Regions from separate parts of the Bradyrhizobium sp. SZCCHNS3002 genome, predicted to be linked through region 2. Evidence: predicted binding sites of a transcription regulator. Region 2 holds the regulator's gene; the other holds the start of a gene.
The links. The regulator PhoB, encoded in region 2, activates phosphate uptake and scavenging genes when phosphate is short. The targets are predictions, from matches to a motif close to TGTCATNNANCTGTCAT.
Positions count from the first base shown of each region.

Region 1 (4,356 bases), on a different contig from region 2:
TTACCGGCCTCGCGGCGCTCGGCGTCTACATGGCGTCGGTGACCGGCGATCCGGCGGCCGGCGTGTTCAAGTTCGGCAACGCCTATCTGACGCAGTTCGGCTACGCGATGTTCGTGAGCCCGCTGAAGTGGCTGTTCATCCTGGCCCCTCTGGTCATGGTGTTCGCGATCTCGGCCGGCATCAACCGCCTCGCGCCGTCGACCGCGCAACTCCTGTTCTGGGTGTTTTCGGCCTTGATGGGCATCTCGCTGTCGTCGATCTTTCTGGTGTACACCCACACCTCGATCGTGCGGGTGTTCTTCATCACCGCGGCGACGTTCGGCGCGCTCAGCCTCTACGGCTACACGACCAAGCGTGACATGACGGGCATGGGCTCGTTCCTGTTCATGGGCCTGATCGGCATCGTGCTGGCGAGCCTGGTGAACCTGTTCCTGGCGAGCTCGATGCTGCAGTTCATCGTCTCGGTGATCGGCGTGTTCGTGTTCGCCGGCCTGACCGCCTGGGATACGCAGCGCCTGAAGAACGAGTACATCTACGGCTACGCCTCCGCGGGCGGCGACATCGCCGAGCGCGCAGCGATCACCGGCGCGCTGTCGCTGTACCTGAACTTCATCAACCTGTTCACGCTGCTGCTGCAGCTGCTCGGACAGCGCGACTGATCCAACCGCTCGAACGAGCGACCTTCGAAGCCCCGGCCTCACCGCCGGGGCTTTTCGTTTGCACAAACCCGATTGCGACCGGCGCAAAGCGGCAGCGACAGCCATGCCGCGAGGCCGGATTGATCGCCGCGTCCGCATGGGTATGCTTGCACCCCATGTCGAACATTGAAATCCGGCCCACCCAGGAGGCCGACCTCCCGGCCATCACCGCCATCTACGGCCAGGCCGTCCGCGAGGGCACGGCCACCTTCGAGCTCGACCCTCCGGATCTGGCGGAGATGACGCGCCGCTTCCGGGCGCTCCGCGACGGCGGCTTCCCCTATTTCGCCGCCCTGCTGGACGGAGAGGTGGTGGGCTATGCCTATGCCGGGCCCTACCGGCCCCGCCCTGCCTATCGCTTCACGGTGGAGAACTCGGTCTATCTCGCTCCCGCCAGCCAGCGTCGCGGCATCGGGATGCGACTGATGCGGCAGCTGATCGACGCCTGTGAGGAGGGAGGCTTTCGCCAGATGATCGCCGTCATCGGCGACTCCGCCAATGCCGGCTCGGTCGGGCTGCATACCGCCTGCGGCTTCCAGATGATCGGCACCCACCCGAGCGTCGGCCTGAAATTCGGCCGCTGGCTCGATACTGTGATGATGCAGCGCCCGCTCGGGGCCGGGAGCAGCGACGTCCCGGCGTAAGCGACGCCGGTCGAAATGTCGTGATCACCCGGCGGGTCGGATCAGACCAGCGCCGGCTTCGGCGCGATCGCCAGCAACACGCGCTCAAGCTCGTGGCCGCGGCGCAGGATCAGCCCGGTGGCCGAGATCACGCTGTACATGCCCTGCTTGCGTGCGAGACGCGGATCCTTCTCGATGCGGTAGATCGGCACCTCGGACGCCCGGCGAAACACGGAGAAGACGGCCCGGTCACGCAGGAAGTCGATCGAATAGTCGCGCCACTCACCGTCGGCGACCATGCGACCGTAGAGGTTCAGGATGCGGTTCAGCTCCAGGCGGTCGAACGTCACCCGGTTCGGCGCTGCGGCCGCACTGCGCGCCGCCGCGCGGTTCTCGCTGGGGTCGGCGTCCTCCGGCGTGAGGTTCATTGGCGTCCTCCTGTCATCTGTGTGACATGATCGCGCCATCCGGCAGAAGCCGCAAGGGGCCGTTTTCGTTGTTGAAGTTCGACCGAGCCTGCGAGGTCATCAGTTCCGCGAACACGCAAGCGTCACGGGATCGTTAGCGGAATCATAATCGCGCCGTCTTTCCGCCCACCGACCGCCCCCGACCTTCGGCATAAGATTCGTGTGCGTTGGCCCGGTCCTTTCGGTTCCGGATTCCTCAGCCCCCAGCCCCCCGGGGTCGTCAGGATCGGGTCTATTCACAAGTAAGGCAAAGGGCCAACGCAAGTTGGTCCTTTTGCTTTTCTGGCGTGAGCTGCCGGAAGATGTCGCGGCGCGCCGTCGCACGGACGTGACGCGCCTCACGCAGGTCAGCGAAAACGAAGATCGGAACGACGGAAGATCAGCGCTCGGGACCACGCGCCGTTGCTGAAGCCCGTCCGCCCAACGGCAACTCGGAAAAGGCGGCGCCGAGCATCGGCCCAGGGCGGTCGCGACTGCCGTCCTGCACATAGACGACGGTGCCATCGACGCCCTCGCGGGCGATCTTCTCCAGCGGCACGCTCCAGCTGACCGGCGACCCGGTCCAGTCACCCAGCTTCTGGAGACCGCGAACGACGTTGTAATAGGTCAGGTCGCGGCCGCTGTTCTCGCCGCGCCCGACCGAGATCGGGACCACCCGCGAGATCGAGCAGACCCAGACCTCGCCGTGCCGGCGCGGCGCATGCTCGCTGGCCGCGGCGACCGAGACGGAGAGCTCCTGGCCGTCGACCGACAGCCTCACCGGCACCGACATCACCGCGCCGCCCTGGACGGTTTCCTCGATCGCGCCTTCGATCGCCTCGCGGTCGCTGCCGATCACATGCACAGAGCCGTTGATCACCGCCTGCGGCGTATAGACCTCGCGGTCCCCGCGCGCACGAGAATAGGCCCGCTGCCGGGCCGTGAAGCGGGAGTCGGCCAGCGTGTCCTTCCAGCCGAGATAGTCCCAGTAGTCGATCGGCAGCGACAACGCGATGACCGAAGGATCTCTGGCGAGCTCGCCGAGGATCTTGTCAGCCGGCGGGCAGGACGAACAGCCTTGAGAGGTGAAGAGTTCGATCACCGCACGGGGATCGGATGCGGCTGGCCGGACGAAAGCGATGACCGCACAGACACTCAGCGCTGCGCGCGACCACCACGACATCTGTCCACTCATCGCCACTGTCCCGTCTGGACCACCGTCCGCTGCGCCCTGCGCATCACTGCATCCGCGATGCCGTCCTCGTAGTTAACAAACCGAAAATGCAAAGGAGGCGGCCTTTGTCATAGGCCGCCTCCTTCATCACCCGCTACTCACTTCAGAGTGAGCCAAACTGTCGCATCGCGCTTTGGTTAAGCGGCGAGCTTGCGCAGCACGTAGTGCAGGATGCCGCCGTTGCGGTAGTAGTCGAGCTCGTCGAGCGTATCGATCCGGCAGAGCAGCGGCACCTGCTGCGCCGCACCGTCGGCCGAGACGATCTCGGCGGTCAGGGTTTGGCGCGGCTTCAGGTCGCCCTGCAGGCCCTTGATGGTGACCTTCTCGTCGCCCTTGAGGCCGAGCGACGACCAGGACGTGCCGTCCTGGAAGGTGAGCGGCAGAACGCCCATACCGACCAAGTTGGAGCGATGGATGCGCTCGAAGCTCTGGCAGATCACGGCGCGGACGCCCAGCAGCCGGGTACCTTTGGCGGCCCAGTCGCGCGACGAACCGTTGCCGTATTCGGCGCCGGCGAACACCACCAGCGGCACGCCCTCTTCCTGATACTTCATCGCGGCGTCGTAGATCGACATCTGCTCGCCGTCTGGCCAGTGCTTGGTCAGGCCGCCCTCGGGAATGTTGCCGTCGGCACCCTTGAGCATGAAGTTCTTGATGCGGATGTTGGCGAAGGTGCCGCGCATCATGATCTCGTGATTGCCGCGGCGGGTGCCGTACTGGTTGAAGTCGGCCGGGCGGACCTGGTGCTCGCTGAGGAACTTGCCGGCGGGCGAGGTCAGCTTGATCGAACCGGCCGGCGAGATGTGGTCAGTGGTGATCTTGTCGCCGAACAGCGCCAGCACGCGGGCCTCGACGATGTCCTTGATCGGCTCCGGCTCCTTCTTCATGCCTTCGAAATACGGCGGGTTCTGCACGTAGGTCGACGACATGTTCCAGCGATAGGTCTCGCTCTCGACGGTCTTGATCTTGCGCCAGTTGGTGTCGCCCTTGAACACGTCGGCGTAGCGCTTCTTGAAGATCGACGCCTTGACGAACTTCTTGACGAAGTCATTGACCTCCTTCGTCGTCGGCCAGATGTCCTTCAGGTAGACCGGCTTCTTGTCCTTGCCGATGCCGATCGGCTCGACCGCAAGGTCCTTGGTCACGGTGCCGGCCAGCGCATAGGCGACGACCAGCGGCGGCGAGGCCAGGTAGTTGGCCTGCACGTCCGGCGAGACGCGGCCTTCGAAGTTGCGGTTGCCCGACAGCACGGCCGCCGCGACCACGCCATTGTCGTTGATCGACTTCGAGATCTCCTCCGGCAGCGGGCCGGAATTGCCGATGCAGGTGGTGCAGCCGAAGCCGACCAGATTGAA
Region 1 covers NZ_JAUHHY010000002.1:364,420-368,775, forward strand. The annotation lists gene QW845_RS06045 (Bax inhibitor-1/YccA family protein) at 1-659, shown strand, start outside; gene QW845_RS06050 (GNAT family N-acetyltransferase) at 815-1,342, shown strand; gene QW845_RS06055 (DUF2794 domain-containing protein) at 1,384-1,749, opposite strand; gene QW845_RS06060 (DUF1223 domain-containing protein) at 2,168-2,950, opposite strand; gene acnA (aconitate hydratase AcnA) at 3,139-4,356, opposite strand, start outside.
Region 1: the regulator PhoB is predicted to act here: its motif matches at 1,761-1,777, upstream of QW845_RS06055 (DUF2794 domain-containing protein).

Region 2 (4,356 bases):
ATGACCGACCTGTCCGTATCCGTCAGCCAGCCCAATCCCGCCGCGCTGAACGGCAAGGTTTTGCCGGAAGCCCCCGCCAAGGTGACCGCGCGCAACCTGAACTTCTATTACGGCGATCACCACGCGCTGAAGAACATCAACCTGTCGCTGGGGACCAACCGCGTCACCGCGTTCATCGGCCCGTCCGGCTGCGGCAAGTCGACCCTGCTGCGCATCTTCAACCGGATGTACGATCTCTACCCGGGCCAGCGCGCCGTGGGCCAGCTCATGCTGGACAACACCAACATCCTCGATCCCAAGCTCGACCTCAACCTGCTGCGGGCCCGGGTCGGCATGGTGTTCCAGAAGCCGACGCCGTTCCCGATGACGATCTACGAGAACATCGCCTTCGGCATCCGGCTGTATGAGAAGATCTCCAAGTCGGAGATGGACGACCGGGTCGAGAAGGCACTGCGCGGCGGCGCGTTGTGGAACGAGGTCAAGGACAAGCTCAACGCTTCGGGCCTGTCGCTGTCAGGCGGCCAGCAGCAGCGGCTGTGCATTGCGCGCACCGTGGCGGTCCGGCCGGAGGTGATCCTGTTCGACGAGCCGTGCTCGGCGCTCGATCCGATCTCGACCGCCAAGGTCGAGGAGCTGATCCAGGAGCTCGCCGAAAACTATACGATCGCCATCGTGACGCATAACATGCAGCAGGCGGCGCGCGTCTCCGACAAGACCGCCTTCATGTATCTCGGCGAGCTGATCGAGTTCGACGACACCAGCAAGATCTTCACCTCGCCGAGCGATCGGCGGACCCAGGATTACATCACCGGCCGGTTCGGCTGACGCCGACGACATTGACTTCAGGAGATCATCATGGCCAGTGAACATACCGCCAAGGCGTTCGACAGCGATCTGCAGGATCTCACCCGGCTGGTGTCGGAAATGGGCGGCCTCGCCGAGCGTCTGATCGTCGATTCCGTCGATGCGCTGGTGCGGCGCGACATCGCACTCGGCCAGAAGGTGGTCGCCACCGACGCCGAGGTCGACAAGCTGCAGCGCATCATCGAGGAGCGCGCCGTTCTTACCATCGCCCGGCGACAGCCGATGGCGGTCGACCTGCGCGAGATCGTCGGTGCGATGCGGGTCGCCACCGATCTGGAGCGCATCGGCGATCTCGCCAAGAACATCGGCAAGCGCGTCGCGGCGCTGGAGAGCGACTTCCATCCGCTCAAGCTGATCCGCGGGCTCGAGCACATGACCGACCTGGTGCAGTCGCAGGTCAAGACGGTGCTGGACGCCTATGCCGCGCACGACCTGCCGGCGGCGATGACGGTGTGGAAGGGCGACGAGGAGGTCGACGCCATCTGCACCTCGCTGTTCCGCGAACTCCTGACCTACATGATGGAGGATCCGCGCAACATCTCGTTCTGCATCCATCTGATGTTCTGCGCCAAGAACATCGAGCGCATCGGCGATCACGCGACCAACATCGCGGAGACCGTCTTCTATATGATCGAAGGCCAGCAGATCATGGACAAGCGCCCGAAGGGCGACATGACGAGCTTCGCATCGACGATCCCCGGCAACTGAGAGAGACGGTTCTGACATGGGCGCCCGAATTCTGGTGGTGGAGGACGAGGAGGCGCTGACGACGCTCCTGCGCTACAACCTCGAGGCCGAAGGCTACGAGGTCGAGACGGTGGCGCGCGGAGACGAGGCCGACACACGGCTGAAGGAGCGCGTTCCCGATCTCGTCGTGCTCGACTGGATGCTGCCGGGCCTGTCCGGCATCGAGCTGTGCCGCCGCCTGCGGGCGCGGTCCGAGACCCGGCAATTGCCGATCATCATGCTCACCGCGCGCGGCGAGGAGAGCGAGCGCGTGCGCGGCCTCGCGACCGGCGCCGACGACTACATCGTCAAGCCGTTCTCGGTGCCCGAGCTGCTGGCGCGCGTGAAGGGCCTGCTGCGGCGGGCGAGCCCGGAGCGGCTGGCGACCGTGCTGTCCTATGGCGACATCGAGCTCGACCGCGAGAAGCGCCGCGTGGCGCGCTCGGGACGGCCGATCGATCTCGGCCCGACCGAATACCGCCTGCTCGAGTTTTTCCTGGAGCATCCCGGCCGCGTGTTCAGCCGTGAGCAGCTGCTCGACAGCGTCTGGGGCCGCGACATCTATATCGACGAGCGCACGGTCGACGTCCATATCGGCCGCCTGCGCAAGCTGCTCAATCCGGGCCGCGAGCAGGACCCGATCCGCACCGTGCGCGGCGCCGGCTATGCGCTCGATGATCGCTTCGCCAAGAGCGAGCAGGTGTAAGGGGCGATCGGGCGTGAGGACGAAGCAGGTGTGAGGCGCGAGGGAGCCCGATTGAGGAGATCGTGGTCCGCTTTCCGCCACGCCGCCGCCGTCTTGATCGTGTCTGCTTCGTGGCCCGTCACGATGTTTCGGTCCCAGCGGACGCCCTTGATCAAGACCATCATCATATCTCTAGCCGTGCTGCTCGGCAGCGCGGCGGGCGCCGCGGCCGCCGAGCTCGAAGACGCGGTCGCCGCGGCGGGAAACGGACAGCACGCCGCGGCGATGCGCCGCCTGCTGCCGCTGGCCGCCAAGGGCGATGCGCGGGCGCAGTTCGACGTCGGCTTCATGGAGGCCTTCGGCTGGGGCCAACCGCGCAACCCCGCCGAGGCGCTGGCGTGGTATCGCAAGGCCGCCGATCAGGGCCTCGCCGTCGCCCAGCATTATCTCGGCATCGCCTATGTCAACGGCGAAGGTGTCGCGAGCAATTATGGCGAAGCCGGCCGCTGGTTCAGCCGCGCGGCAGCGCAGGGCTTCGCCCAGTCGCAATACATGCTGGGCCTGATGCTGCTCGACGGTCGCGGCGTGAAGCAGGACGTCGTGCAGGGCTACGCCTGGCTGGTGATGGCGGGTCGCAGCGGCGTGCGATCGGCCGGCCGCGACGTGCAGAGGGTCAAGCTGACCGAGCCGCAGCGCGTCCAGGCCCAGAGCGCCATTGCGGCCTGGCGGCCGAAGCCGGAATCGGCGGAGGCGGGCGTCGCCGCTCCGCGTCCGGAGCAACTGCTCGGGCTCGACCGCCACATCGGCGAGGTCGTCGATCCCACCTCGTGGCCGGCGTCGTCGATCGGCGTCGTCACCGTCGCGCAATACTCGACCGGCGGCTGGTGCACCGGCACTCTGGTCGCGCCGCGCGTCGTGCTCACCGCCGCGCATTGCGTGTTCAACGGCGTCGCGCAGGTCAGCCCCGGCAATGTCCGCTTCCTGGCCGGCATGAACAGGGGCACGCCGGCGGCATCGTCGGTCGCCGACAAGCTGATCGTGGCGCCGGACTTCGTCCCGACCCGGCACGACAGATGGTCGCTCGACCGCTCGCCCGCCGATTGGGCGCTGATCGTGCTGAAGGATGCGCTGCCGTCGAAGCCGGTCGCGGTCAAGGCGCTGACGCGCGAGGAATTGCAGGCTGCGACCAAGGCTGGCGCCATTTCCGAGATCGGCTACGGCCAGGAGCGGCGCTATTCGCCGACCGGCCAGCGCAATTGCAGCGCCGGCATGACCAGCGATGCCCGGCTGCTGACGGTGCATTGCCTCGCCAATTTCGGCTATTCGGGCTCGCCGATCCTGGCCGAGGTCGGCGGGCAGCCGACCGTTGTCGGCATCTTCTCGGCGTTCCACGAGGAGACCCGGCTGATGTTCGCCGCGCCCGCAAGCCAGTTCGAGGCCGTCGTGCGGCGCGAGATTGCGGCGCAGAGTGCCTCGGCGCGGTGAAGGGGGAGGGGACGAGAGAGGTCCCGCCGCTGGTCACGATCTGTGCGCGACTGGATAGCGGGTTGCCAAGCGAGCGGGCGATCCGGCAAGTGCAGCCGATTTTTTCCTGTAGCTTTCGCCTGCAGCGGGGCTTTACCGAACTGGCCTGGCTCTTGCTATAGTTCGAGTATGACGATTGTTCCAATTGATCATCCTCGTGCCCCGCGGCTGCTGTGGTGGCGGTCGCAGCCCGGCAGGACCGTTGCGCTCGTCGCTGGGCTGGTCGCGGCCAATGCGGTGGCCTGGGCCTGGGCATTCGCGCTCTACGCCGACCGGCCCGCCATCGTCGGCACCGCGATGCTGGCCTGGCTGCTCGGACTGCGCCATGCCGTCGATGCGGACCACATCGCGGCGATCGACAATGTGGTGCGGAAGCTCGTGCAGGACGGTCGCGCCCCGCGCGCCGCCGGCCTCTATTTTGCGCTCGGCCATTCCAGCGTCGTCGTCATCGCCACCATCGTGGTGAGCCTGGTGGCCGGCGCAGATCTCTTGAGTGAGGACAGCGCCATCCGTGCGATCGGCGGCACCATCGGCACCTCGGTCTCCGCAGGCTTCCT
Region 2 covers NZ_JAUHHY010000005.1:352,221-356,576, forward strand. The annotation lists gene pstA (phosphate ABC transporter permease PstA) at 1-4, shown strand, start outside; gene pstB (phosphate ABC transporter ATP-binding protein PstB) at 1-825, shown strand; gene phoU (phosphate signaling complex protein PhoU) at 856-1,572, shown strand; gene phoB (phosphate regulon transcriptional regulator PhoB) at 1,589-2,296, shown strand; gene QW845_RS13485 (trypsin-like serine protease) at 2,444-3,760, shown strand; gene QW845_RS13490 (HoxN/HupN/NixA family nickel/cobalt transporter) at 3,929-4,356, shown strand, end outside.